3 regions of the Delftia lacustris genome follow, and region 2 is predicted to be linked to each of the others. Evidence: predicted binding sites of a transcription regulator. Region 2 holds the regulator's gene; each other region holds the start of a gene.
What was found. The regulator LexA, encoded in region 2, represses DNA repair genes until DNA is damaged. The targets are predictions, from matches to a motif close to ACTGTATNNNNATACAGT.
Positions count from the first base shown of each region.

Region 1: recA (recombinase RecA) is a predicted target of LexA. The motif match lies at 3,651-3,668, and genes of this name have one in related genera.
Region 3: U6958_RS22240 (LexA family transcriptional regulator) is a predicted target of LexA. The motif match lies at 5,699-5,716, and genes of this name have one in related genera.

Region 1 covers NZ_CP141274.1:6,690,548-6,700,119, reverse strand. Annotated here, with positions in the region: gene U6958_RS32110 (hypothetical protein) at 1-895, shown strand, start outside; gene yddG (aromatic amino acid DMT transporter YddG) at 918-1,838, shown strand; gene recX (recombination regulator RecX) at 1,835-2,314, opposite strand; gene recA (recombinase RecA) at 2,517-3,620, opposite strand; gene U6958_RS32090 (MarR family winged helix-turn-helix transcriptional regulator) at 3,768-4,268, shown strand; gene U6958_RS32085 (response regulator transcription factor) at 4,369-5,043, shown strand; gene U6958_RS32080 (sensor histidine kinase) at 5,139-6,638, shown strand; gene U6958_RS32075 (LysR substrate-binding domain-containing protein) at 6,622-7,602, opposite strand; gene U6958_RS32070 (tripartite tricarboxylate transporter substrate binding protein) at 7,712-8,680, shown strand; gene U6958_RS32065 (N-formylglutamate amidohydrolase) at 8,856-9,572, shown strand, end outside.
Region 2 covers NZ_CP141274.1:3,575,346-3,584,917, forward strand. Annotated here, with positions in the region: gene xseA (exodeoxyribonuclease VII large subunit) at 1-387, opposite strand, end outside; gene U6958_RS17740 (MotA/TolQ/ExbB proton channel family protein) at 783-1,415, shown strand; gene U6958_RS17745 (biopolymer transporter ExbD) at 1,438-1,863, shown strand; gene lpxK (tetraacyldisaccharide 4'-kinase) at 1,876-2,892, shown strand; gene U6958_RS17755 (Trm112 family protein) at 2,957-3,139, shown strand; gene kdsB (3-deoxy-manno-octulosonate cytidylyltransferase) at 3,193-3,987, shown strand; gene adk (adenylate kinase) at 4,244-4,900, shown strand; gene U6958_RS17770 (asparaginase) at 4,991-5,980, opposite strand; gene lexA (transcriptional repressor LexA) at 6,079-6,753, shown strand; gene U6958_RS17780 (hypothetical protein) at 6,916-7,323, shown strand; gene U6958_RS17785 (MFS transporter) at 7,407-8,588, opposite strand; gene U6958_RS17790 (helix-turn-helix domain-containing protein) at 8,730-9,572, shown strand, end outside.
Region 3 covers NZ_CP141274.1:4,580,710-4,590,281, reverse strand. Annotated here, with positions in the region: gene U6958_RS22295 (hypothetical protein) at 1-195, shown strand, start outside; gene U6958_RS22290 (hypothetical protein) at 204-506, shown strand; gene U6958_RS22285 (lysozyme) at 503-1,117, shown strand; gene U6958_RS22280 (DUF2514 family protein) at 1,114-1,644, shown strand; gene U6958_RS22275 (hypothetical protein) at 1,725-1,886, shown strand; gene U6958_RS22270 (hypothetical protein) at 1,892-2,122, shown strand; gene U6958_RS22265 (hypothetical protein) at 2,119-2,307, shown strand; gene U6958_RS22260 (hypothetical protein) at 2,415-2,648, shown strand; gene U6958_RS22255 (hypothetical protein) at 2,602-3,699, shown strand; gene U6958_RS22250 (hypothetical protein) at 3,716-3,931, opposite strand; gene U6958_RS22245 (Y-family DNA polymerase) at 3,946-5,232, opposite strand; gene U6958_RS22240 (LexA family transcriptional regulator) at 5,240-5,683, opposite strand; gene U6958_RS22235 (SurA N-terminal domain-containing protein) at 5,991-7,886, shown strand; tRNA gene U6958_RS22230 (tRNA-His) at 7,961-8,036, shown strand; tRNA gene U6958_RS22225 (tRNA-His) at 8,306-8,381, shown strand; gene U6958_RS22220 (GspH/FimT family pseudopilin) at 8,828-9,340, shown strand; gene pilV (type IV pilus modification protein PilV) at 9,364-9,572, shown strand, end outside.

The DNA.
Region 1 (9,572 bases), 3.1 Mb from region 2:
GGTTCACTCGCCCGACGCGAAGCTGCAAAAGCAACTGGCCGTGGCCGTCTTCGTGGACGGGCGCCCTTACTCGCACGCCCCCGTGCACATGCACCGCCAGGATGTGGCCCAGGCCAAGCCTGATTTCCTCACGCCCGATGTGGGCTGGCGTGCCGACATCCGCTATCCGGCGCTGGGCGAGGGCCTGCACCGCATCGACGTGGTGCTGCAGGCCGGCGGGCGCAGCCTGGGCCTGCTGGCCACGCGCCAGATCGCCGTGATGGACCGCCACCAGGGCGAGCCCAGGCCCCATGCCGCCGAGGCCTTGCCTGACTTCGGCAAGCTGCCCGATGGTGTGGAGTTCTGGGTGGACAGCCCGCAGGACCGGCTGGCGCTGTTCTACAACCCGCTGGCGACGGACTGGAACGATTTTCGCAAGCAGCAGGTGGCCGACTACATCCAGGGCTTTTCCGAGCACATCGGGCACGGCTGCCTGGGCCGGGTGCCTCGCTTTGCCCACCAGCTCAACCCCCATGCGAATCCGAGCTGGGACGCCAGCCGCTACGCCGTGGAGCGCAGCCTGCAGCGCATGCCGGGGCTGTCCCTGGGTGTCAGCCTGTATGGCGAAGACACCTATGGGCCGCTGGTCGGCCAGATGCTGCGCCGCTATGGCCACACCGCCTATGGCGTGACGGAGTTCCATCCGCTGGTGGCCCTGTCGCCACAGCGGCTGGAGAAAGTGCTGACCATGCACCGCCGCCAGGGCGCGCGCTTCCTGTCCTTCTTCATGGAGGCGCGGCCCGAGGACGCGACCGGCACGCAGTCCAGCAACGAGTTCTCCTTCGATGCGGATAACCGCGCGCACGGCTCGGACGCGCTTTACCGCTCGCTGCGCCAGGTGCTGCAGCCGCACTGACCTGCCGCGCGCAGCCTTTTCCATGTCTTCAGCGCACAGCAGTTCCCCTGCAGCCGCAGGCCGGGCCACCGCCATCGGCCTGCTGGCCGTGGTGTGCTGGAGCTGCACCGTGGGCCTGATGCGCTCGGTGGCCGAACCGCTGGGCGCCGTGGGCGGCGCTGCCATGCTCTATACCGTCAGCGCCATCTGCGTGGCCGCCGTGCGCGGTCTGCCCAGGCCTTCGCAGTGGCGAACCATGCACCCAGCCTATTTCTGGGGCTGCGGCCTACTGTTTGCGGTCTATGAAATCTGTCTGTCGCTGGCGATCGGTCTGGCGCAGGACCGCGCCCAGGCACTGGAGCTGGGGCTGATCAATTACCTGTGGCCCAGCCTGACCATCGTCTTGGCGGTGCTGCTGCGCCAGCAGCATGCGCGCTGGTGGCTGTGGCCCGGCGTGCTGCTGTGCCTGTGGGGGCTGACGCGCGTGCTGGGCGGCGAGTCCCTGCAGATGCATGACATGGCAGACCACATGCTGGCCAATCCGCTGGCCTATGGACTCGCCTTTGGCGCGGCTCTGCTGTGGCCCTGCTATTCGCTGGCTGCTCGGCGCTGGGGTGGGGGGCACAATGCCGTGGGGTTGTTCCTGATCTGGACTGCGCTGGCGCTGTGGATCAAGTGGTTGTGGCTGGGTGGCGAAGGCGGCATGCACTGGTCAGGCACCGTGGTGCTGCAGCTGCTGGCCGTGGGCGGGCTCACGGCCATGGGCTACAGCTGCTGGGAGCACGGCATACAGCACGGGCATCTGGCCGTGATGGCGGCGGCCTCGTACTTCACGCCCGTGTTCTCTGCCTTGCTGGCCAGTGCCTGGCTGCAGGTGCAGCCGGGCTGGGGCTTCTGGCAGGGCGTGGCGCTGGTGACCGTGGGGTCGCTGGTGTGCTGGGGCGCAACCCGGCGCGTGGATTAGTTGCCTTCGTCTGCAGCTCCGTCATCCCAGTCTTCGCTGCGCCCGCGCAGCACCTTGCTCGCTATTTCTCCGCCAAAGCCGCGCGCGGCCAGAAAGCGCATCTGCTTGAGGCGTTCCTGCGGGGTGGCCGGCGGTGTGCCGAAGCGCTGGCGCCATACGGCATGGGCGCGCTGCAGTTCGGTGGCGCGCAACTGTTCTGCGGCGGCGCGCACCAGGCCATCGTCCAGCCCCTTGCTGCGCAGCTCCTGCACCACGCGCGATGTTCCAAAGCGCGCGGCCTTGCGGTGCAGCACGGACTCGGCCACGCGCTCGGCGCTGATGAAGCCGCGCTTCTCCAGCGCGTCGAGCATGGCGCCCAGGTCCTCGCCTTCCTCAACATGGGGGGCGAGCTTGCGTTCCAGCTCCAGCCGTGAATGTTCGCGCTGGCCCAGCAGCTTGAGCGCCCGGCCCTTGAGCGACAGCTTGGCGAATCCCATGCGGCAATGTCTCCTGAATCATCCCGAATAAAAAAGGTCCCCACGCTCCCCTTGCTGCGCAAGGTCCGCTGCCCCCCAAGGGGGCCGCTTTTTTGCCTTGGGGCGTCCCGGCGATAAAAAAGGCGCAGACGTGAGCCTGCGCCAAGATGGCAAACACAGTGTGCGCAGGCGCTGCGGCGCCTGCTGTGAGGGGTCTGGGCGCTCAGGCTTCGATCACGCCGTCCTTGTCGGCCTTGGCCTTGCCCGCCTTGGCAGCCTTGGCTTCGGGGGCATCGCCGCCGGCCGTGGGCAGCAGGGCAATGCCCAGGCTGTCGCGCACCTTGTTCTCGATCTCCACGGCCAGGCCGCTGTTCTCGCGCAGGAATTCGCGGGCGTTGTCGCGACCCTGGCCGATCTTTTCGCCGTTGTAGGCGTACCAGGCCCCCGACTTGTCGAGGATCTTGGCGTTGACGCCCATGTCCAGGATTTCACCTTCGCGCGAGATGCCTTCGCCGAAGAGGATGTCGAACTCGGCGGTCTTGAACGGGGGCGAGACCTTGTTCTTGACGACCTTGACCTTGGTTTCGTTGCCGATGGCTTCGTCGCCCTTCTTGATGGTGCCGGTGCGGCGGATGTCCAGGCGGACCGAGGCGTAGAACTTCAGCGCATTGCCGCCCGTGGTGGTTTCGGGGCTGCCGAACATCACGCCGATCTTCATGCGGATCTGGTTGATGAAGATGACCATGCAATTGGTCTTCTTGATGGTGGAGGTCAGCTTGCGCAGCGCCTGGCTCATCAGGCGGGCCTGCAGGCCGGGCAGCTGGTCGCCCATCTCGCCTTCGATTTCGGCGCGGGGTGTCAGTGCGGCCACCGAGTCCACGACGATCATGTCCACGGCGCCCGAGCGCACCAGGCTGTCCACGATTTCCAGGGCCTGCTCGCCGGTGTCGGGCTGGCTGATCAGCACTTCGTTGAGGTTCACGCCCAGCTTCTGGGCGTAGCTGGTGTCCAGTGCGTGTTCTGCGTCGATGAAGGCGCAGGTGCCGCCCTGCTTTTGCATTTCGGCGATGACCTGCAGCGTCAGCGTGGTCTTGCCCGAGGATTCAGGGCCGTAGATCTCGATCACGCGGCCACGGGGCAGGCCGCCCACACCCAGGGCGATGTCCAGGCCCAGCGAGCCGGTGGAGACGACCTGGATGTCCTGGATGGCTTCGCCTTCACCCAGGCGCATGATCGTGCCCTTGCCGAACTGCTTTTCGATCTGGGCGAGTGCGGCCTGCAGGGCCTTGGCTTTTTCACTGTTGGCGGTGGTGACGGCGGTGTTCATGCGGACTCCTGGGTTGGGTATGGATTCAGCTCTGTATTTGCATTCAGGCTGGATGCTTGAACAGTAGTTTATGGGCTTGCTGCCTTGATTTGTTGGTGTTTTTGGTCAGTTTTCCTGACTTGTTGGATTTGCCTTCACAATGCATCCATGAGTGAGCTTTCCCCTGTCACGCCGCCCGCCGACGCCTGGCGCCAGACCCACCTGGGCCGGTTGCTCGGCCATGCCATGCGGCGGTTCGACGCGCGTGTGCTGCAGCTCATGGCGCGCGATGTTGAGGTGCCGCTGGCACTGTCCAACCTCGCTGCGCGCGACAAGGTGGGGGCGGCCCATATCCACATCACGCGGCATCTGTCGCTGGCTGGCGACCGGCTGACGGACCTGGCAGAGCGCGCAGGCATGACCAAGCAGTCCATGGGCGACCTGGTGACCCAGTGCGAGGCCTGGGGCCTGGTCACGCGCGAGAGCGACGAGCGCGATGCGCGCGCGCGCCGCATCCGCTTCACGCCAGCGGGCCTGGCCTGGCTGCAGGCTTTCCATGACGCCGTCTCCCAGGCCGAGGCCGAATTCCGCGAGGAAGTCGGCGACGACATCGCCACCGTGGTGGCGCTGGGGCTGGAGGCCTACGCGGGCGGCGGCTCACTCGGGTAAGGTCCCTGCCCGCGCTGCGGGGCGCATCCTAGAATCCTGGGAATTAAAGGCGCGCATTTCCAACTCCCAGAGCGCGCCTGCATTACAGGAGACATCCCCCATGCGCATTCTGATTGCCGAAGACGACCAGGTCCTGGCCGATGGCCTGCTGCGCAGCCTGCGCGGCTCGGGCGCCGTGGTCAGCCATGTGGCCAATGGCAGCGAGGCCGACACCGCGCTGATGACCAGCAGCGAATTCGATTTGCTGATCCTGGACCTGGGCCTGCCCAAGATGCACGGTCTCGAAGTGCTCAAGAAACTGCGCGGCCGCGGCGATGCGCTGCCGGTGCTCATCCTCACGGCGGCCGACAGCGTGGAGGAGCGCGTGCAGGGGCTGGACTACGGTGCCGACGACTACATGGCCAAGCCGTTTGCGCTGTCCGAGCTGGAGGCGCGCGTGCGCGCCCTCACGCGGCGCGGCATGGGCGGCGCCAGCAGCACCATCAAGCACGGCCCGCTGGTCTACGACCAGGCCGGCCGCGTGGCCACCATCGACGGCAAGATGGTCGAGCTGTCGGCGCGCGAGCTGGGCCTGCTGGAAGTGCTGCTGCAGCGGGCCGGCCGGCTGGTCAGCAAGGACCAGTTGGTCGAGCGCCTGTGCGAGTGGGGCGACGAAGTCAGCAACAACGCCATCGAGGTCTACATCCACCGGCTGCGCAAGAAGATAGAGCGCGGCCCCATCCGCATCGCCACCGTGCGCGGCCTGGGCTACTGCCTTGAGAAGATCGCGTCCTGAGGCCGCTGCCGTGGCTGTCAGGCCCGGGTTGGCTTGCCTGCGCATAGTGGTGGTTGCCGCGGGGCCGTGAACCCGTCGTAAGGGGCTGCCCGCCGATGAAAATCTTCCAGCGTGAACAGCGCTCCCTGTTCGGCGAGATCCTTGACTGGATGCTCACGCCGCTGCTGCTGCTGTGGCCCGTGAGCCTGGCGCTGACCTGGCTGGTGGCCCAGGGCCTGGCCAACAAACCCTTCGACCGCGCGCTGGAATACAACGCCCAGGCGCTGGCCCAGCTGGTGATGGTGCAGCACGGCAAGGTGCTGTTCAACCTGCCGCAGTCGGCCAGCGAGATCCTGCGTGCCGACGAATCGGACACCGTGTATTTCCAGGTGCTGGGCGTGAAGGGCGAATACCTGGCCGGCGAGCGCGACCTGCCGCCGCCGCCCGAACCCGACGAGGCTCTGACTGGCGCGACGCCTCCAGGCTTGCCGTCCGGCGGCACCGTGCAGTTGCGCGATGCGGAATTTCGCGGCATCGATCTGCGCGTGGCCCATGTCTGGGTGCGCATGCCCCTGCCGGGCGAACCGCAGGCCCTGGTCCAGGTGGCCGAGACGCGCGAAAAGCGCAGCGTGCTGGCCACGGAAATCATCAAGGGCGTGATGCTGCCGCAGTTCGTCATCCTGCCGCTGGCCGCGCTGCTGGTGTGGCTGGCGCTGGCGCGCGGCATCAAGCCGCTGCACCGGCTGGAGGAGCGCATCCGCGCGCGCCGGCCCGAGGACCTTTCGCCCATCAACCACAAGGACGTGCCGCTGGAAGTCGTGCCGCTGGTGGATTCGGTCAATGACCTGCTGGGCCGCCTGGGCGACTCGCTGGCTACGCAAAAGCGCTTCCTGGCCGACGCGGCCCACCAGCTCAAGACACCGCTGGCCGGGCTGCGCATGCAGGCCGAACTGGCCCAGCGCGAGGGCGTGAGCACGGAGGAGTTGCGGCAGTCCCTGGCACAGATTGCGCGCTCCAGCATCCGCGCCACGCACACGGTGAGCCAGTTGCTGGCGCTGGCGCGCGCCGAGAGCGCCGGCGTGGGCCGCGGCCTGGCCATGCAGCCCTGCAACCTGGTGCGCATCGTCACCGACGTGGTGCGCGACTGCCTGCCGCGCGCCATGGACAAGCATGTGGACCTGGGATACGACGGCGCCGAGTCATCGGCCACCGGCGTCTGGCTGCAGGGCAATGCCACGCTGCTGACCGAGCTGGTGCGCAACCTCGTGGACAACGCCATCAACTACACGCCTTCCACCAGCAGCCGGCCGGGCATGGTCACCGTGCGTGTGCTGGCCGATCCTTTTGGTCAGGTCCTGCTGCTGCAGGTGGAGGATTCGGGGCCGGGCGTGCCCGAGGCCGAGCGCGAGCTGGTGTTCCAGCCGTTCTACCGCGTGCTGGGCTCGGAGGCCGATGGCTCGGGCCTGGGCCTGCCCATCGTGCTGGAGATTGCGCGCCAGCATGGCGGGCAGGTGGTGCTGGAGGATGCGCATCCGGGCCAGCAGCCACCGGGCGCACGCTTCAGCGTGCGCTTCACGGCACTGCGCTCGCCGCCGCCGCCTAAGCCTGCGGCATAGGTGGCGCCTGACCGGCTGCCGCAGGGGCATCGGGGGCTACAGGGGCCATCGCCACCCGTCCCGGTGTCTGCGCCGCATGGTCCACCAACCAGTTGCGGAAGATGCCCAGCGTGCCATGGTTGGCACGGTCGGCCGGATAGCACAGCCAGTAGCCCAGGGCGCTCTGGTAGCCGTGCTGGGGCAGGGGCTCGTTCACCAGGCCGGCGGCAAGCTCGTCAAGCACCAGGCAGCGTGGCACCAGTGCGATGCCCATGCCCGCCATCACGGCGCGGATGATGGTCTGGAACTGGTCGAACTGCGGGCCCGCCAGCGGGCTGATGCCGTGGATGCCGTGGGCCTCGCTCCAGCGCGCCCAGGCGTCGGCAATGGTCACGTGGCGCAGCCGCGTGCAGCGCGCCACGTCCTGGGGCGTGGTGATGCGCGCCTCGGGGCCCGTGCCATGTGGCGGTGCGATCAGCGCCACCTGGCGGCCCACCAGATAGTGGGCGTGCGCGCCGCTCCAATGCCCGTCCCCGAACAAAATCGCGCAGTCCAGACCCGGACTGTCAAATTGGTAGCTGTGTACGTAGGGTACAAAGTGCAGCGTGATCTGTGGATAGCGCTGCTGAAACTGGGGCAGCCTGGGGATCAGCCACTTGGCCGCGAAAGTCGGCAGCGATGACAGGTGCAGCGCGCCTCGGCTGTCATCGCTGGTGATGAGTTCGAGGGTGGCCGCCTCCAGCTGGCCCAGCAGGGCGCGCACGGCGCGCTCGTAGCGTTCGCCCGCAGGCGTCAGGCTCAAGCGCTTGCGCTCGCGTTCGAACAGCGGCACGCCCACCCACTTCTCCAGCTCCTGGATCTGCTTGCTGACTGCGCTTTGCGTCAAGTGCAAGGCTTCGGCCGCGCGCGAGACACCTCCGAAGCGCACCACGGTGGAGAAGGCGCGCAGCAGATGTATGGGCGGGTTGAGGCGGCGCAAACTCATGACAGGGATATGATGAAACTATTCCTGTTCGGAATATTAACAGGCACAGTATTTGCTTTTTTTGTGAGCAGATTTCTTTTAATCTGACCTTGTTTGTAAGAAAGATCCTATGCAACGACGCCATTTCCTTGCTTCCATCGCCGCTTCTTCTGTCGTTCCTGGAATGTCCTTCGCCCAGGAAACCACCCGTCCCCTGCGCATCGTCGTTCCGTTCCCTGCTGGTGGCTCCACCGACATGGTCCCGCGCAACATGCAGGACGTGCTGCCCAAGTTGCTGGGCGGCCAGGCGGTGGTGATCGAGAACAAGGCCGGCGCCGGCGGCTCCATCGGCATGGCCGAAGTGGCACGTGCCACCGACGGCGTGACCTTCGGCATTGCCACGCTGTCCACCCATGGCGTGAACCCTGCCGTGTTCAAGAAGCTGCCCTACGACGCCATCAATGACTTCGTCGGCGTGACCGAGATCGTCAAGGCGCCCGGCGTGATCGTGATCAACCCCAAGCTGGTGCCTGCCAACAACTTTGCCGAGTTCGTGAAGTACCTGAAGGCCAACCCCGGCAAGGTCAGCTTCGCCACGCCCGGCAACGGCACCATCGGCCACATGTGGGGCGCCCAGTTCATGAAGAGCACGGGCACAGAGATGCAGCACATTCCCTACCGTGGTGCAGGCCCGGCCATCAACGACGTGCTCGGCGGCCAGGTGCCCGTGTACTTCGACCAGGTCGCGTCCTCGCTGCCCCACATCAAGGGCGGCAAGGTCAAGGCCCTGGCCGTGTCCTGGCATGAGCGCCTGGACGTGCTGCCCGATGTGCAGACCTACGCCGAAGCCGGCCACGCCGACCTGAACGATCCTTCCTGGTTCGGCCTCGTGGCCCCCAAGAGCACGCCGCCCGAGCAGATCGCCCGCGTGCAAAAGGCCATCGCGGCCGCGCTCAAGGACCCGGCCGTGCAAAAGCGCATGGCTGCCCAGGGCCTGTACATCTCCGGCACCAGCAGCGATGCTTTCACCAAGCAGATCGCCAGCGAAGTGGCCAAGATGAAGAAGATTGCCGCCACGGCCCAGATCCAGCTGGATTAAAGGCTCCCCCTGAGGCGCTTCGCGCCTTCCCCCTCTCTCGCTTCGCGGGAGGGGGACGACGCCCTCGCTGCGGGGCGGCCCTTGCTCGGCGTCCCTGGCCTGGGACGCGCCAGTTTCATGGCGGGCTGGCCGCAGCGCAGCGGTGCAATGCGTAACCGAGATAGACCACTTCCTCATGCATCCCGTCCTGCGACTGATCAGTCAGAACTTCCTGCAATCCCTGCCCGGCGCGGCAGGCTCCGGCGCGGCCGATGCCGCGCAGCCCATGGTGACCAGCGTGGCCGGCACCAGCGCCGTGGTGCTGGACTCGCCGCACAGCGGCACGGTCTACCCGCAGGACTTCGGCTCCTGCCTGCCGCTGGCCACGCTGCGCCAGGCCGAGGACACGCATGTGGAGAAGATCTATGCCTTTGCGCCAGGCATGGGCGTGGGCTGGGTGGAGGCGCATTTCCCGCGCATCTACCTGGATGCCAACCGCGACACCACCGAGATCGACACCACCATGATCGAAGGCGACTGGCCGCTGCCCGTCACCACCGACCAGGTCGTGCTGCAGAAGGTTCGCCTGGGCAAGGGCCTGATCTGGAAGTTCACCGACGAGGGCGTGCCCATCTACGACCGCCAGTTGCCGGCCTCCGAGCTGCTGCAGCGCATCGAGCGCTGCTGGAAGCCCTACCACGCCGCCGTGGAGCGCGCCATTGACGCCGCCCATGCGCGCCATGGCTACAGCATCCACATCAACTGCCATTCCATGCCTTCCGTCGCCGCCAGCCATGCCACGCTGCACCCGGGCCTGGTGCATGCCGACTTCGTCATCGGCGACCGCGACGGCAGCACGGCCAGCCCCGCGCTGTCCGAGCGCATCTGCGCCTTCCTGCGCGAGCGCGGCTAC
Region 2 (9,572 bases):
CTCCAGCTGCGCCTTCAGCCGCAGGAACTGCTCGAACAGTGCGCCCTGGCCTGCACGCTGCATGCTTTCGACGACCAGTTGCAGATCACCGCGCTGCTCGTAGACACCCAGCCGGCCCCGCAACTCGACCAGCTCGCCATCGCGCGGCGAAAAGTCCATGAGCTGGGCCGCGCGCCGGAACATGGCGCAGCGGATCTGCCCGCCGGCGTCCTTGATGCTGAAGTAGCAATGGCCGCTGGCCGCGCGCGAGAAGCCACTGATCTCGCCGCGCACCGCCACCGGATTGAAGCGCGCCTGCAAGGCATCGCTCACGGCGCGGCACAGCGCGCCGACTTCCCAGACCAGCGGCGCCGCTGCTGGATTCATTGCGCCAAATGCACCGCTCATGCGGGCTCCCGGTCAGCATGCAGTGCAACATTCTCCACAGGCCGGCAGATGCAGCCTTGAAGAGGCACTTTGGCGATGATTTGCACAAGCAATCTCAAGAATACCTCGCAAGCATTTGATTAATAAGAGATTTTTTACTGAAACAAAGAATTCACATTTGTCACAGTGGTCATTCGCCGTCGCCGCCGCATCTGCGCAGGCAGCTTGATAACAAAGTTATCCACAGAAAATTGTGCTATATGAGCAAGCCCAAGGCCGGAAACCGGGACACCGCCCGTTGCCTGGATGCTGCGCCCGGTCACAGTTTTAGGCCGATCGCGCAGCCGGGACGCCTGGACCGGCCACATGGCTGGGCCATAATCGTCGGCTGCAGTTAAACGCGGGGGGAAAACAACTTGCTGTCGATCATACAAGCCGCAGGCTGGCCGATCTGGCCACTGATTGCCTGCTCCATCCTGGCTCTGGCCCTGGTCTTTGAACGCTTCGTGGCGCTGAAAACAGCCCGTGTTGCGCCGCCTGCCCTGTTGGGCGAGGCGATTTCCGTGTCCTCGCGCGGCCTGCCCAGTCAGGAAGTCGTGCAGCAACTGGCACAGAACTCCACGCTGGGCGAGGTCCTGGCCAGCGGGCTGCGCGCACTGCAGGCCCATCCGGACAGCAGCGAGGAAGAGCTGCGCGCGTCCATGGAAGGCGCCGGCCGCGCCGCCGCCCACACGCTGGAAAAACACCTGAGCGCGCTGGCCACCATCGCCTCTGCCGCCCCTTTGCTGGGCCTGCTGGGCACGGTGATCGGCATGATCGAGATCTTCGGCTCGCAAGGCGGCGCATCGGCCACCGGCGGCAGCAACCCCGCCCAGCTGGCGGCCGGCATCTCCATCGCCCTGTACAACACGGCCTTCGGCCTGATCGTCGCCATTCCGGCCCTGATCTTCTGGCGCTACTTCCGCGCCCGCGTCGACGGCTACCTGCTGGGCATGGAGCTGGCTTCCGAACAGTTCGTGCGCCACCTCACCCGCGTCGGCGGCAAGTGAACCAGCACGCGAGAGACCTGACATGAACTTCCGTCCCCGCCGCCGTGACGAACCCGAGATCAACCTGATCCCGTTCATCGACGTGCTGCTGGTGGTGCTGATCTTTCTGATGCTGTCCACCACCTACAGCAAGTTCACCGAGCTGCAGCTGACCCTTCCGGTGGCCGACGTCGAGCAGCAGCGCGACCGGCCCCGCGAAATCATCGTCGCCATCGCAGCCGATGGCCGCTATGCCATCAACAAGACCGCCGTGGAAGACCGCAGCGTCACCGGCCTGACCCAGGCGCTGGCCGCAGCGGCCGTCGCCGGCAAGGACAGTGTGGTCATCATCAGCGCCGATGCCACTGCGCCGCACCAGTCCGTGGTATCGGTGATGGAAGCCTCGCGCCGCGCCGGACTGTCCCAGATCACCTTCGCCACGCAGACCTCGGCCAGCGCCGGGCGCTGAAGGCAAGCCGCCATGCCCCGGACTGGTCCTGCGCCCTCAGCCCGGGGGCTTCGCGCGGCCTGGCGCCGCCGCGGTCCGCTGGCCTGCGCGCTCCTTCCCCTGTCCCTGCTGTACCGCGCCCTGCTGGGCCTGCATCGGCTGCCTTATGCACTGGGCTTCAGGCGTGGGGGTCAGGCCGGCATTCCGGTCATCGTCGTCGGCAACGTGATTGCGGGCGGCGCCGGAAAGACCCCCGTCACGCTCGCCCTGGCCCGCCATCTGCGCGATGGCGGCTGGAGTCCCGGCATCGTCTCGCGCGGCTATGGTCGCAGCACGGACGACTGCCGCGAAGCCCGTCCTGACAGCGCCCCCGCCGACGTGGGTGACGAGCCCGCGCTGCTGGCGCGTGCCAGCGGCGTGCCGGTCTTCGTGGCTCGCAAGCGCATCGAGGCCGTCCAGGCCCTGCGCGCCCGCCACCCGCAGGTGGATGTGGTCATCAGCGACGACGGCCTGCAGCACCTGGCCCTGGCCCGCGACATCGAGCTGTGCGTCTTCAATGACGACGGCATCGGCAACGGCTGGCTGCTGCCGGCCGGCCCGCTGCGCGAGCCCTGGCCGCGCCCCGTCACCGCCGTGCTGCATGCAGGCGCAGCCCCCGACACCGACGCCCCCGCGTTTGCCATGCAGCGCCAGCTGTCCAGCGAAGCCGTCAATGCCCAAGGCGAGCGCATCGCACTGTCCTCCCTGCGTGCGCAGCCCGTGGAGGCCGTGGCGGCAGTGGCCCGGCCCGAAGGCTTTTTCTCCATGCTGACCCGCGAGCAAGGCCTGACGCTGGAGCATGTCCAGGCGCTTCCGGATCACTATAATTTTGAGAGCTTCCAGCGCCTGGGGCGCAACGAAGACCCGCTGGTCTGCACCGAAAAAGATGCCGTCAAGCTGTGGCGCACCCATCCCCAGGCCTGGGCGGTTGCGCTGCAATTGCAGCTGCCGGCGGATTTCTGGGCTCTGCTGGATGAGCGGCTGCAGGCACTGCGCCCCTGCCCCGCCTGACTATCATCTCCGTCTCGGCTGGCTGCCACGGCCCGCCCTTTCCCTTCAAAACACAGGATCCGCCATGGACGCCAAACTTCTCGAACTGCTGGTCTGCCCCGTCACCAAAGGCCCGCTGCGCTTTGACCGCGAGCACCAGGAACTGGTCTCGCGCAGCGCGCGCCTGGCCTACCCGGTGCGCGACGGCATTCCCGTGCTGCTGGAAACCGAGGCCCGCACGCTGGACGACGACGAGATCGAGGACTGATTTTTCCCATCACCTGCGCCGCCCCACGCCTTCGCCTCACTCCTGCACGCACCATGACCTCCGCGCCCTTCACGGTTCTGATTCCCGCCCGCCTGTCTTCCAGCCGCCTGCCGGGCAAGCCCCTGGCCGACATTGCAGGGCTTCCCATGGTCGTGCGCGTGGCACAGCGCGCCAGCCGCAGCGGCGCCGCGCGGTGCGTGGTCGCAGCCGATGACGAAAGCATCCTCGCCGCCTGTACCGCGCATGGCGTGGCGGCCGTGCTCACGCGCAACGACCATGCCAGCGGCAGCGACCGACTGGCCGAGGCCTGCGCGCTGCTGGGTCTCGATGGCGATGACATCGTGGTCAATGTCCAGGGCGACGAGCCGCTGATCGCCCCCGAACTCATCGACGCCGTGGCCGCCCTGCTGCCCCGGCAACCTTCGGCCAGCATGGGAACAGCGGCGCATGCCATTGACAGCCTTGCCGACTTCGTCAACCCGAACGTGGTCAAGGTCGTCTGCGATGCCCAGGGCATGGCCCACTATTTCAGCCGTGCGCCCATTCCCTTCGCGCGCGAGCATGCGGACCAGGCATGGTGGGAGACGGCATCGGCAGCGTTGGGCCACCCCGGCTTCGCACCGCTGCGCCACATCGGCATCTACAGCTATCGCGCCGGCTTCCTGCGCAGCTTCCCCCAGCTTTCCCAGGCACCCACCGAGGCACTGGAGGCCCTGGAGCAGTTGCGTGCGCTGTGGCACGGCCACCGCATCGCCGTCCATGTCACACTCCATGCACCCGGCCCTGGCGTGGACACGCGCGAGGATCTGGAGCGGATGCGCGCCCAGCTGTCCAACCCGCCGGCCTGAATCGGCCGGCCGCTGAAAACGCACAAATGGCGATGCCGGGCATCGCCATTTGCAGCAACACCGCCCATGCGGTTTTGTCGGACAGCAAAACGCAGGTTTTGGCGATTGCACAGGCGACAGTTTTGCCCTGTGCGTGTAAGCCAGTGTTGGCCCTGTGCGTGCTATCCTTGCCCGCGACAAAAATATGACGCATGGACTGTCCGCCCCGGTGGGCCGATCCGGCAGACAAGAATTTCTACTCTCCTCAAGGACTTCCATGAAACTGATTTTGTTGGGCGCACCCGGCGCCGGCAAAGGCACGCAAGCCGCTTTCATCTGCCAGAAGTACGGCATTCCCCAGATCTCCACCGGTGACATGCTGCGTGCCGCCGTCAAGGCCGGCACGCCCCTGGGCCAGCAGGCCAAGGCCGTGATGGACGCCGGCCAACTGGTCAGCGACGACCTGATCATCAATCTGGTCAAGGAGCGCATTGCCCAGCCCGATTGCGCCAACGGCTTCCTGTTCGACGGATTTCCCCGCACCATTCCCCAGGCCGACGCCATGAAGGCCGCCGGCGTGAAGCTGGACTACGTGCTCGAGATCGATGTGCCCTTCGATGCCATCATCGAGCGCATGAGCGGCCGCCGCTCCCACCCCGCTTCGGGCCGCACCTACCACGTCACGTTCAACCCGCCCAAGGTCGAAGGCCTGGACGACGTGACCGGCGAGCCGCTGGTGCAGCGCGAGGACGACAAGGAAGAAACGGTCAAGAAGCGCCTGGACGTCTACAGCAGCCAGACCCGCCCACTGGTGGACTACTACCGCGCCTGGGCCGAGAAGGAAGCCGCAGCAGCCCCCAAGTACCGCGCCATCAGCGGCCTGGGCTCGGTGGAAGACATCACCCAGCGCGCCCTGGCAGCACTGGCTGAATGACGCAGGCCATGCGCCAGACCCCAGAAAAGCACCCGCCGGGTGCTTTTTTGTTGCCCGCCTGCATCTGAAGCGCCGGCGACGCCCGGAGGATCAGTCGCGCGGCTGCGCGGCCAGCGCCAGCATCATGGCAATCCGCGCCTTGGCCACGGGCAGTTGGACCAGATCGGCCTCTGCGGGGTCCGTGCCAAGCCCCGAGGCAACGGGCAGGCCTTCGGCGCAGCGCGTGCCCCGCCAGATCCAGACGCCTTTGTCGCGCGCACGCAGCAAGGCTGCTTCCATGCTTTCGTGAACGGTCGCATTGCCCGTGCCGGCCACCACGATGCCGCGCACGCCTGCGGCCACCAGCGCATCCACGCCGCAGGCTCGCGCCAGGGCACTGCTGAACACCACCTCGACCCAGGGCAGCTCATCCAGCGCCAGCAGGTCAGACAGCGCGGGAGCGGAAATCACCATCCGCGCAACGGGGGCGACCGGCGTGACCGGCGCATCAGGCACCAGCCAGCGCACGCGTCCTTCCTCCACCACGGCCTGCGGGCCACCTTCCATGGAGCGCATGGCCTGCAGTCGGTAAGGGTGGACTTTTTGCACCTGGGCCGCCGCATGCACTTCGCCGCCGGCCACCACCCACACACCGCTGCGCCCGCCGCTGGCGGCCACGGTCACGGCATCGCGCAGATTCTGCGGTCCGTCGGCCAGCAGGGCCGTGGCCGGGCGCATGGCGCAAGTGAGCACTATGGGCTTGGCGGCAGGCAGCAGGCTGTGCAGCAGCCAGGCCGTCTCTTCCAGCGTGTCCGTTCCATGCGTGATCACCACGGCGCGTGTGTCCGCATCCTCCAGCGCCTGCGTGCAGGCACGCAGCAACGCGCGCCACACGGGCCAGTCCATATCCTTGCTGTCCACCTGCGCGATCTGCTGCGTCTGCACAGGCCCCAGCGCCTGCTGCTCCAGATCCGGCACGGCATCGAGCAGCGACTGCACCGTGATCTGTCCGGCCTTGTATCCCACTGCCTGCGACTGCGAATCCGCCCGGCCGGCGATGGTGCCGCCCGTGCCAAGAATCACCAACTTTGACTGCCCCACTTGCACCTCTTGGAAAACTGGTTAAAAATACAGATACTGTATAAATCATCAGATGACTTCTCTGCCTGCCATCTGAATTCAAGGACCGGACGCACGCCATGCTCGACCATCCCAAGCTCACCGCCCGCCAGCAACAGATCCTGGACCTGATCCAGGCCGCCATCTCCCGCACGGGCGCGCCCCCCACCCGCGCGGAAATCGCCAACACGCTGGGCTTCAAGTCCGCCAACGCAGCAGAGGAACATCTGCAGGCCCTGGCCCGCAAAGGCGTGATCGAACTGGTCAGCGGCACCTCCCGCGGCATTCGCCTGCGTACCGACACCGTGCGCAACATCAATGCCGCACGCGGCACCAGCTTCGGGCTGCCGCTGTCGGCCCTGGCGCCGCTGATGCTGCCGCTGGTGGGCCGCGTTGCGGCGGGCTCGCCCATTCTCGCCCAGGAACATATCGACCAGACCTATTCCGTCGAACCCAGCCTGTTCCAGGTCCGCCCGGACTATCTGCTGCGCGTGCGCGGCATGTCCATGCGCGACGCGGGCATCATGGACGGCGATCTGCTGGCCGTGCAGTCCGCGCATGAAGCCCGCAACGGGCAGATCGTCGTGGCACGCCTGGGAGATGAAGTCACCGTCAAGCGCCTGCGCCGCACCACGCAGGGCGTGGAGCTCCTGCCGGAAAACCCCGATTACCCGGTGATCCGCGTCGCTCCCGAAGAGGCCTTTGCCATTGAAGGCCTGGCCGTGGGGCTGATCCGCAACAGCATGTCCATGTAAGCCGGACGGGCAGCCCTGCACGGGTTGCCACACCCTATTTCATGCACCGCCCAGGTGGTAGGCGCGAAGCCTTGCAGCTTCGCCCTGGGCGGAGCTTTGCCCGCAAACCGCAATCCTGCCTGTGTCCATGCCTCTTTGAAATACGCCAACAGGAGTCGTCACATGGGATTCGCTCTGCCAACACTGTCTTCTCTGTCCTTCCTGCGCCTGGCACAGGGCATTCGCCTGCCCGCCGCCGCCATGGAGCCCGCCATGCGCACCATCCAGCCCGAATCGCCTGTGCAATCCGAGCAGGCGACCATCCTGTCCTTCAGCAAGGCACGCCGCCGCAGCCAGCAGCGGCGCAGCAAGTCAGCACGGCTGCCAGAACACAGGGATGCGCAGCTGCTGCTGCCCCTGCAACCCGAACTGCCCTCCCTTCCGGCAGATCAGGCCCTGCCTTCGGGTCTGCGCATCATCCAGCGCTCGCCGCAGGAGCAGCCCGAATGCCTGTTCATCTCGGGCCGCATGGCCGATGTCTGTGCCGCCCTCGAACGCATGGAAGCGCACGGCGCGCAGACACCGGCCTGAGGTCGCCCTGAGACCGACCCGTCCACCCGGTCTGCGAGAGCCCGGGCCTGTCTCTTGCCTTGCCCAGCGGCAGGGGCTGCGCATCAGGCCCTGACAGCCGCCGGTGCAGCACTCCCCTCGCTGCGCCGATTGCGCATGCACCACGCCTGCGCCGCGGCAACGCACAGAATGCACAGCACGACGCTCAACGAAAAACGCAGTCCGCGCGCATCGGACAGCATGCCGAACAACGGCGCCACCATGCCGCCTATCGACATGGCCAGCCCCAGGGTCAGCCCGCTGGCCGTGGCCTGGTTGCGCGGCAGATAGTCCTGGGCCAGCGTGACCTGGGCGGCAAACGGAAGAAACATGCACACGCCCAGGGCCATGGTGCAGGCCAACGCCATCCATGGCGTGGAGGCCAGGGCCAGGGCCGCCAGAGCAGGCAATGCCAACAGGTAGCCGGCGCGGATGGCCTGCATGCGCCCCCGGCGATCTGCAAGCGTGCCCCCCAGCAAAGTGCCCACCGCCGCAGCGGCTGTGAATGAGGTCAGCGTGGCCGCTCCCATGAAGTCCGAGCCGCCCAGCTCGCGCGTCACGAACATGGGCAGGGTGGACAGCACCGTCACATAGGGAATCGACCAGCAGACGATGACCCCGCACAGCAGGAAGAAGGCGCGCCAGTGGTTGGCGGGCAATTCGCCCTGCGCCACGGCCGGGCGCCGGGTGGCGCAATGGTCCTTGGCTCCATCCCGCCAGGTACAGGCATACCAGAGCACCAGCATGGCCGCTGCAGGCAGGGCCAGCATCCAGCTGCGGTGCAAGGCGCCTGCGCCCACCACGGCCGCAGCCAGCATGGGAGCGAACGATGCCCCCGCCGTTCCGCCCACCGAAAATACGCTCATCGCCTTCTGCGAGCTGCCGCCCGCCATGCGGGCCGCCACCGTTGCGGACGGATGGTAGGCCGCGATCCCCAGGCCGCACAGCACGGCAGCCAACCAGCTGACCCAGTAGTCCGGGCTCATGCCCACCAGGGCCAGGCCCAGGGCGGCCACCACAAAGCCGGCCGGCACCATCCAGGGCCGTGGCGACCGGTCGGCATACAGGCCGAACAGCGGCTGGACCATGCTCGACAGGCCCGTGGCCGCCAGCATCAGGCCGCTGGCTTCCGTATAGCTGTAGCCGCGCTCCAGCACCATGAAGGGCAACAGCGCAGGAACCAGTCCCTGGTAGAGGTCGTTGATGGCATGCGTGCCCGTAAGCAGCCCCAGACGTGCGCGGTTCATGCCCTGCCTCCTGTCACGTCCGTCATTCTCGAAAGGGAAATCATCTCCATACCTGCCACTTTCCTGCGGATTGAAAGTGGGTCATCGTAGGAAGTGCATGATCTGCATTCCTGCTACGAAGCAACAACAATCGTCGAGAAAATGACAACCCGGCAAAGTGGCCCACTTTCCCATGCCCGCACCCGCGCCTGCCTGGATGACGTGCCTGCGGCCGCTCCATTGCCCCCGCACGGCGAGCACACGGCCCGCCCGGTCGTGGCCTTTGCCACAGACATGGCGGCCGGCGCTGCCATCGCACCGCATGCCCACCGCCGCGGCCAGCTGCTACATGCCACCGAGGGAGTGATGCTGATCCGCGCGGATTCGGGCAGTTGGGTCGTCCCCCCGGGATGCGCCGTCTGGGTTCCACCACAGGCCCTGCACGCCATCCACATGGCCGCCGGCCCCGTGGCCATGCGCACCGTGTTCGTGGAGCCGGGGCTGCGGCCCGGCCTGTGGCAAGACTGCCGAGTGATGCAGGTCACGCCCCTGCTGCGCGAACTCGTGCTGGAGGCCATCGAGCTGCCCATGGACTACCCGCTGGGCGGCAGGGAGGAGCGTGTCATGCAGTTGATCCTCGACGAAATGGAGCGCGCCCGCGCCCTGTCCTTGCACGTGCCCATGCCCCGGCATGGCGCCCTGGCCGCCTGCTGCCGCAGCTTTGTGGACGACCCATCGCAGGACGCCGGCCTGGCCAGTTGGGCACAGCGGCTGCACATGCATCCCCGCACGCTGGCACGCCTGTTCCTGCGCGAGACCGGCATGAACTTCGGCGCATGGTGCCGCCAGGCCCGTCTTCTGCTCAGCCTGCCCCGGCTGGCCGCTGGCGCCTCGGTCCTGGAAGTGGCGCTCTCCCATGGATACGACAGTCCCAGCGCCTTCGCCGCCGTCTTCCGGCGCAGCTTTGGCGCTCCGCCCAGCGCCTACCAGCGCAATCGCCCGGCG
Region 3 (9,572 bases), 1.0 Mb from region 2:
ATGCTGGGCCTGCTCGAAGCCGCCGAGGCAGCCATTGCGGCGATGCCTGACGACGCCGACAAGCGCGCGGCCCAGATCGAGTACGAGGCTGGCACCTGGGAGCGGCACAACCCGTTTCTCTCGACCCTGTGGGCGCAGCTCGGCGGCACTCCGGAATCGCTCGATCAAGCCTTTGCGCTCGCAGTGACGCTCTAGGAGGACCAATGCAGGACGATTTTGGAAATGCAATAAACCCCAATAACGCTCGCACCATCAATGCCCGGCTTGATGAGGGCGATGCGCGGATGACTCGCATCGAGGCGGATCTGCGGGCGAACACCGAGGTCACCGAAACAGTGCGTGCGAACACGGCTGAAATGGTGGAATTTTTCGCGGCGGCACAGGGCGCCTTTAAGGTGCTCAACTGGATCGGCAAGGCGGCGAAGCCCATCACCTACATCGTGATGCTGGGCACGGCCGGCGTCGCGTTCTGGAAGGCTTTGATGGTGGGTGGAGGTGGCCGATGAACGAGACACTTCGCAATCGCCTCCTGGCCACGGCCGCTGGCTTGGCTGCTACTGCTGCAGGTGGCTACGTGGCCACGCAAGAGGCTCGGCCCAGCCCCGCTGTGGTGCTTGCCCGCGAGATCGGGCTGCACTACGAAAGCAGCGGACGGCACATCGGCACGCCCTACATCGACCGCCTGGGCAAGGGACAGCCGCTGACCGTCTGCGCGGGCGTGACTGGCCCTGAGGTGGTGGCAGGGCGCTACTACACGCCCGAGGACTGCGAGCGCCTAGAGCGTCCCAAGTACCGCGAGGCCGAGCGCCTGGCGCGCCGCGCCCTGCGGCACTGGGACAGCTACAACGTGTGGGTGCAGGCCAGCTATATCGACATGGCCTACAACGTGCCCTCGGCGCTGGCACCTGACACGACGGTCATGCGGCTGGCGAACGCCGGGCAACTCGATGCTGCATGCCTGCAGATGCCTCGATGGGTCTACGGCACCGTGAACGGTGTGCCCACGCGGCTGCCTGGTCTTGTTGATCGCCGCGATGCCACGCGCGAGCTGTGCGCACAGTGGGGCAGGGACGGGCATTTCAGCGCAGCGCTGGTCGCGGCAAAGGTGGCGCCATGATCGCCGGTCTCAAGGCATATGCGTGGCAGGCGCTGGCCCTGCTGCTGGCGGCATTGCTCGCATGGCAGTCCATTGGCCGGCTGGCCGCCGAGCGCGATGCAGCCCAGACCCGCGCCGAACTGGCTGGCGAGCGAGAGGCGGCGGCCACGGCCGCGCGCCAGGCATCTGAGCGATATCGAAATCTGGAGGACAAGCACCGTGACGACCTGCGCAACATCGACACCCAGGCAAGGCAGGACCTGGCGCGCTTCGCGGCTGACGCTGATGCTGCCCGTGCTGCTGCTGGCCGGCTGCGCGGCGACCTCGCCGACTACATCACCGCCCACCGTGCCGCCGCCCAGGCTCGCGCCGCTGCCGGACAGTGCGCGCCAGACACCGCAGCCCTCGATCTGCTCGCCGAGCTGCAGCGCCGCGCTGACGAGCGAGCGGGAGAGCTGGCGCGCATTGCTGACGATGCCCGTGGCCGAGGCAATGCCTGCGAACGGGCCTACGACGCCGGCACCGCGATGATCCATGCGGCGCAGTAAAAAGTGCTTGCCGTAGTACGGTTTCCGTACTACATTAGGCCCCATGGCGACACGTTGAGCGCCGCAACCAGGAGATCACCATGCAAGCAATCAAGACCATCCGCGAAGCAAGCAAGATCGCTAAGGGCCTCGGCCTGGTTCGTGGCAAAGGCACCTTCAACGGCGAAGCCTTTTGGACCCGCCCCGGGGACTCCGCGATCATCACCCGCGCTCGCCTGGCTGAACTCGCTGGTCTGGTTTAAGCGCCATGGATAGCAAAGTCTTTGACGTGTCGCTCTACTGGCATACGGGCGGCAGCGTTTTCCTGGGAACTGTATCCTCCATGGGCGTAGAGCAGGCAAAGGACGACGCTCTTGATAGCTACATGAGCGCAAACAAAAGGCAGAAGAAAAAGATCGAGGAGGGCGGTGGCTTTACGCTTGAAGCCGACTTGCTTTCTCCATCGGAGGCAGCTCGCTGGATGGCCCGCAACACATGACCTCCGCCGACCTTCGCGCCTGGCAGGCCCGCCATGGCTACACTTACAACACCGCAGCGGATGCCCTTGGCATGGGCCGCACCACGTTCGCGGAGTACCTCAAGCGCGAGGGGGTGCTGCCGCGCTGGCTGGCACTGGCCTGCGCCGCCATAGATGCCGGGCTAGAGCCGCTCGGCGAAAAATAATTGTTGACTTAGTACGGAATCCGTACTACATTTATACCCATGGCAGCACAACGCTGACAACACCCTCCGGCGGTGAGTAGCCGGGAAGCACTCTCAAGGAGCAGACCATGGAAAAGAAACAAGCCCCAATGCAGCCGCATAAGCATGTCGCATGGATAAGCAAAGAATCCGGTGTGGCTTTCTTCAATCCTGCAAACATCTGGAAGACCGAAGTTCCTGGCGAGGAACGGAGCGGCCACATCGTCGTGGCTGTTGGCTCTATCGAGCAGATGCAGGCAGTCGTGAGCAGCATCAATGCGACCATGCCCCCGGTCGGAAATCTGTTCGACGATCTGGCCTAATCGGCCGATGACTCAATTCGGCAAGAAAACCCATCGCGCCCGCGTGCACCTTCTGCAGGCCGGCCAGGACTACCCATTCGCTTGGTCGCAGGCCGATGCTTTCCGCGCCGACCGTGGCCAGCCCGGTTTTGATTGGCCGGACTGGTGCTTTCTGCCAATGGCTGGGGCCTACGCCATCGTTTCGGGCGGTGGCGCCAATCGTTTGGGCCTGGATCGCATCGGCGATGTGGCCCGCATGTCTGCCCTGATCGCTTGGCGCATGACACAGGGCATCTACCGGTTTGATCCGGCTGTCTATGCTGCCGTCATCGACACGCCGGTGTCGGGCGACCTGCCGGCACGTGTGCTCATGCAATTGCCCGAGTGGTGCGTCTACGTGGAGACGCCGGGCTTTGAGCTGTCCATCGGCCAACTGCACGGTTTTTTTGCCCACCTGGAGCATGACGCCAACACCGGCCGCTCGGAGTTGCGCCTGCTGCTGGATCTGCCTGAGCGCCTAGTCCCCGTCCCTCTGCATCTGGGGGACTGGCCGCTGGCCGAAAGCGTTGCACGGGCCTCCGATGTCGCCGGTGTCCATGCCGTAGCGCTCGGCATGCCGTTTGCTGCGGGCGACTCGCGGCGCGAACACATCAGCTGGGCCGAGCCCCTGGTGTCGCTGCTGCTGTACCTCTGCAGCGCAGCGGATTTCAGCCGTCGCGGCCAGCCTGGCCAGCCTGCCAACCCGCAGCCCACGCGCACCAGGCGGGACGGCTGGAAGCTGTTTGCCGCCCAGGGGCCGGCCGAGTGGGACGTGGGCGTGCGGATGGGGTCAGCGCTGCGCGCGGCCTATCAGGCTGCAGAGACGGCGCCCGCCGGCGGCGAGGGTGCCAGCCCTCGCGGCCACATCCGGCGCGCGCATTGGCATGGCTATTGGAGCGGGCCGCTCAAAGATGACCAGGGCGAGCCCGTGCCCAGCGACAAGCGCAAATTTGATCTGCGTTGGCAGCCTCCTGTGGCTGTCAATTTGGGGGCTGTTGAAGGCATGCCATCGGTAATCAGGCCAGTGAAGTAAGCCGGCATGGCCTCTATCAAAAGGGCGCTGGCGAACTCTCGACAGACACCGGCCCAAGACCGCTGTAGATGCGGTCTCCGTCAAGATCCGTGACAACAAACCAGCCAGGTTGAACCTCATCAATTGAGTAGTGTTCCGGAAGGCCGGGCAGGATCTTGACCTCTGGCATGCCAAACCATCGGGGCATGGTCAGCAGGGTTGGGTACAGCTCAACGTCAAGAGGCATTTTCATGGGGTCTCCTGGGGTTACGTGCGTGCGACGGGGATTTCGTTCAGCTCGGTCGTGTAGCGAGGTGTCCGGCGGTCCTGGCGCATGCCCCAACCGGACTCTTGTAGTGCGCTGGCCACACCCAACGTGCCTTTGCCGAACCGCGCATTGAGGCGATCCATGGTTTCCATCAACGGGCTGTGGTCGCGTGCGAAGCCAGTGGACTCCTCAAGCAATGAGTTTTGCTGCACTGTCGCGGGGGATAGATCCAGGAGCATCACGCCAGCCTTTGCGAGCTGATAGCCGGGCTCGTAGACCTTGGCGATCCCGCGCGCTGCAGCACGCACCAGCAGGGCCGTGTCGCTGCTGGGCTGTGGGAGTTGGATGGTGGTGCTGCGGGCAAAGCGCGGGCCATCCCGGAAGGGGCTTGTGTGCGCGAACACATGCACGGCGCCGGCCCTGTGGTCTTGTGCGCGCAGTTTTTCTGCCGCGCGCTGTGCGAAGGTGGACACAGCCTCGACAAGCGGCGCCAGGTCACTGACCGGGCGGCCGAAAGAACGCGTGCAGGCAATCTGCTGTTTTGGTGGTGGCTCATGCTCCAGCCCCAGGCACGGCATGCCCTGCAACTCGCGCGCCGTGCGCTCCAGCACCACGCCAAAGTGGGCGCGCAGCAGTGGCTGTGGCGCGCGGGCAAGGTCCCAAGCCGTGAAGATTTTGTGATCCAGCAGGCGCATCTTGATTCGGCGCCCCACGCCCCAGACGTCGCCCACGGGCACGCTTTCCAGCAGCGATTGCAGTTGTGCCGGTGATAGCTCGGTGAGGTTGCACACCTGAGCCAGTGAGGCAGGATAGCTGCCGGGCTGTCTTTCGGCGTCCTTGGCCACGTGATTGGCCAGTTTTGCCAGGGTCTTGGTCGGGCCGATGCCTACGCATGTGGGGATGCCTACGCCGCGCAGGATTCGGTCGCGAATCGCCCAGGCTCGGCGCGTTACGTCGCGCACGCCACCGAGGCCGATGAAGCACTCATCGATGCTGTAAATCTCCTGCTCAGGGCCGAGGCCGGCAGCCAAGGACATCATGCGATCGCTCATGTCGCCGTACAGCGCGAAATTTGCGGACAGTGCGACCAGGCCTTGGTGCACTCGGTGCTTGATTTGGAAGAATGGCTCGCCCATCTTGATGCCCAAAGCTTTGGCTTCCTCGGACCGGGCGATAGCGCAGCCGTCGTTGTTGCTGAGCACAATCACTGGCAGGCCCTTGAGCGAAGGTCGAAACACGCGCTCGCAGCTCACATAGAAATTGTTGCCGTCAAGCAGGGCGAACATGGGCAACTCACAAAGCGCGAAACGTCTTCACGGCGCACACGACCACGCCCCATATTTCAAGGTGCTGCCCCTCTTTTGCTCGGATGTCGGGATAGGTGGGGTTCTCTGGCCGCAGCATCACCTGGTCAAACCTGGACCACAGCCGCTTGCACGTGAAGTCGCCATCAACTTCGGCGACGACGATATCCCCGTGCTGCGGCCGGAGGTACTTGTCTACAACCAGCAGGTCGCCATCAAAGATGCCTGCCCCGGTCATCGAATCACCGCGCACACGCAGCAGAAACGTGCACTGAGGGTGCTTGACCATGAGCTTTGCCAAGTCGATCCGGGCGCAGCTGAAGTCCTCTGCCGGACTCGGAAAGCCGGCGCGTACCGGGCTGTCAGGGGTCGGCAGGAGCATCGACGGCATCGTGGCTGCGACGGGGGTGGAGGGGGTGATGAGGTGGGGCATGGCCGAATTCCTTGTGCTGTATAAATATACAGTAACCGGCGATCCCCTCAAGTCAGCGCAGTCCCCGCCTGTGGCGTATATGACCCGGCGAAGCGAGAGGCTGATGTGCAGGAGAAAGTAGAATGTTTCGCTTCGACCTCTTAAAGCTGGTGGGACGAAGTTGGTAGACGCTGTAAGCTATTGATTTGTAACGGTGGAATTTTCCCTTACAAGGCGTAGGTCGGCGGTTCGACCCCGTCAGCACCCACCAAGAACAAAAGGCGAACGAAAGTTCGCCTTTTCTATTTCTGCCACTGAAAGACAGACCATGTTCGAATCCATCCGCAAGCATTCCAAGTTCGTGATGATCTTGTTGTTCTTGCTGATCATTCCCTCGTTCATCTTCGTGGGGGTCAACCAGAACTACTTCACCGAATCCAGCGTGATCGTCGCGCGTGTGGATGGACATGAGATCAAACAGGCCGACTGGGAGAACGCGCACCGCATGGAAAGCGACCGCCTGCGCGCCGAGAACCCCAACGTCGACCCCAAGCTGCTGGATTCGCCGCAGGCGCGCTACGCCACGCTGGAGAAGATGGTGCGTGACCAGGTGCTGGCCGCTGCCGTGCAGAAGATGCACCTGGCCGCATCGGATGCACAGCTGGTGCGCACGCTGCAGGAGATTCCCGCGATTGCCGCGCTCAAGAAGCCGGATGGCTCGATGGATGCCGAAGCCTACCGCGCCCTGGTCGGATCGCAGGGCCTGACGCCTGAGGGCTTTGAGGCCAATCTGCGCCGCGAACTGTCCATGAACCAGGTGATGGGTGGCGTCACGGGCACGGCCTTTGCGACCGACGCCCAGGTCAAGCAGGCCATCGATGCGCTGTACCAGCGCCGCGAAGTGCAGGTGGCACGCTTCGAAGCCAGCGCCTACGCCAGCAAGGTCCAGCCCACCGAGGCCGACCTCAAGGCCTACTACGACGCCCACACCAGCCAGTTCCAGCAACTGGAGCAGGCCAAGGTGGAATACCTGCTGCTGGATGTGCCCAGCATCGAGGCCGGCATCACGCTGAGCGAAGACGATGTGCGTTCCTACTACAACCAGAACGCCGAGCGCCTGGCCGGTCCCGAGGAGCGCCGCGCCAGCCACATCCTGATCAACGCATCCAAGGATGCCCCCGCGGCAGAGCAGGAGAAAGCCAAGGCCAAGGCCGAGGAACTGCTGGCCGAGCTGCGCAAGGACCCCAAGCGCTTCGCCGAGCTGGCCAAGGCCAACTCGCAGGACGGCGGCTCCGCTGCATCGGGTGGCGACCTGGGCTACTTCGGCCGTGGTGCCATGGTCAAGCCGTTCGAGGATGCAGCCTTCGGCATGAAGGTCGGCGACATCAGCGACGTGGTGCACAGCGACTTCGGCTACCACATCATCTCGCTGGTGGACATCAAGAAGCCCAAGGCACCGAGCTTCGAGCAGATGCGTCCCAAGCTGGAGGCCGAACTCAAGCAGCAGCAGGCCCAGCGCAAGTTCGCCGAACTGGCGGAAGGCTTCTCCAACGCGGTCTACGAGCAGTCGGACAGCCTGCAGCCCGTGGCCGAGAAGTTCAAGCTCACCGTGCAAAAGGCAGACCATGTGACGCGCCAGCCCGGCCCCAACGTCAAGGGCCCCCTGGCCAATCCCCGTTTCCTGGAGGCGCTGTTCTCCAGCGATTCGCTCAACAACAAGCGCAACACCGATGCGGTGGAGCTGGGTTCCAACCAGTTGGTGGCTGGCCGCGTGGTGGAGTACACGCCTGCCCGCACGCTGCCCATGGCCGAGGTCGGCGACAAGCTGCGCACCCTGTATGTGGCGCAAAAATCCGCCGAACTGGCCAAGGCCGATGGCGAAGCCAAGCTCGCCGCATGGAAGGCCAAGCCTGACGCGGCGCAATTGCCCGCAGCCAAGGTGATCAGCCGTGACCAGCCCGAAGGCCAGTCGCGCGAAGTGGTGGACGCTGCCCTGCGTGCGCCCACGGCCCAGCTGCCTGCGTGGACGGGTGTTGACCTGGGCGCGCAAGGCTATGCCGTGGTCAAGATCAACCGCATCGTCGAGCGTCCGGCCGATGATGCGCAGGCGGCTGCCGCGCAGAAGCAGGACTTCCTGCGAAGCTCGGCCGTGGCGGAAGCTATGGCATACTACGAGCTTCTCAAGAAACAGCTCAAGGTGCAGATCAAGGTCCCGCGCCCCTGATGAGGGAAATTTCTAGAAAAACAGAAATTTCAGAAATCAAGCAGTTTTTTGGAATAGAATAGCGTTCTTCTACGGTGGCTGTAGCTCAGTTGGTAGAGTCCAGGATTGTGATTCCTGTTGTCGTGGGTTCGAGCCCCATCAGCCACCCCAAATAAAAAAATCCCCAGAGCAGAAATGCTCTGGGGATTTTTGCTTTGGGCGGCAGGGGGACTGCTTGTGCCCGGCAGCTTGTCCCCGGCAGCTTCAGGTGCGCCGGACAAGGTCCCTGCCGGCTGTGACTGCATGGAGGATGGCGCCATCCTGCCCTTTGCCCGCTTCCCCCGATGCGCCGTTGTTCATGCTGCACCCGATCCGTCACGCAACGCCTGTTCCAAAGCATTTGTCTGCTGGTTTTTGGCATATAATCGAATGCTTCAACGGTGGCTGTAGCTCAGTTGGTAGAGTCCAGGATTGTGATTCCTGTTGTCGTGGGTTCGAGCCCCATCAGCCACCCCAAACAAGAAAATCCCCAGTGCAGAAATGCACTGGGGATTTTTGCTTTGGGCGCAAACTTTATCTTCCTCGGGCTGGAAGCAGACGGGATATTCGCATGGCCAATCGCGCTGCGGCTGGATTGCGGCCGCTCATGCTGCCGTGGATTTTCAGGCGCTTGGTGCGAGGCCTGCCTGACTTCGCGATCTGCCGTACCGCCACCGTGGCCATGCCCGTTGCGCGGGCCGTCCCGCCGAGCTTGCGTGCACGGACGGCGGGCCGGGCTTGCTGGATGGGGTGTTGCGCTTTGCGCAGGTTTTTATAAGACAAGTCCTATATTTGTCCCATAACCTGTGTCAATAGGTGTTCCAAATTGCCTTTGCATTACGATTGCAAACATCAATCAAGAGCAATGGCGCAGGGCTTGCAGGCCTGTCGCATGGTTCCCCGGCAACGAGAAGCACGCTTGCATGAAAAACCCCGGTTACACGCGCAACGGCTGTCCAGGCGGCACATGGCAATGGCCCCGTGGCTTCACCCTCATCGAGATGATGGTGGTGGTGGCGCTGGTCGCGATTCTGGCCGCTCTGGCCGCTCCTTCCTTCATCGCCCAAATAGCCAACCAGCGCGTCAGCTCGGCTGCGCTCGAGTTGCAGTCGTTGCTGCAGCTGGCTCGCTCCGAAGCGGTCTACAAACGGGTGGAAAGCAGCTTCGTGGGCGCGGGGCAGACATGGTCCGCCAAGTCGGGCGGGCAACTGGTGCGCGAGGCCCGGGTGCCTGATGCCGTGACCGTCTCGCCCTCCGGTGATTCTTCCCAGGGTGTCCTATTCGAAACCACGGGGACCGCCAGGCAGTTCTCCGGCGCCAGCACGCTGTACACGCTGACCGTCACGGCTCGCCATGCCACGCGCATGCAATGCCTGAGAGTGACCCGCGCCGGGCTTGTGCGCCAGCAGCGGCTGCCTGCCGGCGGCAGTTGCTGATGCGCGTGCAACGGGTCTGCCAAATGTCCATTCCTTTTCCTTCTCGCAGGCAACGCGGCGCAGGCCTTATCGAGGTACTCGTCGCCGTGCTGCTGGTGGCCGTGGGGCTGCTGGGCGCCGTGCGCATCCATGTGCGTGCCATTGAATACACCGTGGATACCGAGCGTCGCCAGATGGCATCCATGCTGGCTTCCGAACTGCTGGAGACCCTGCGGGGGGACACGGCCACGGT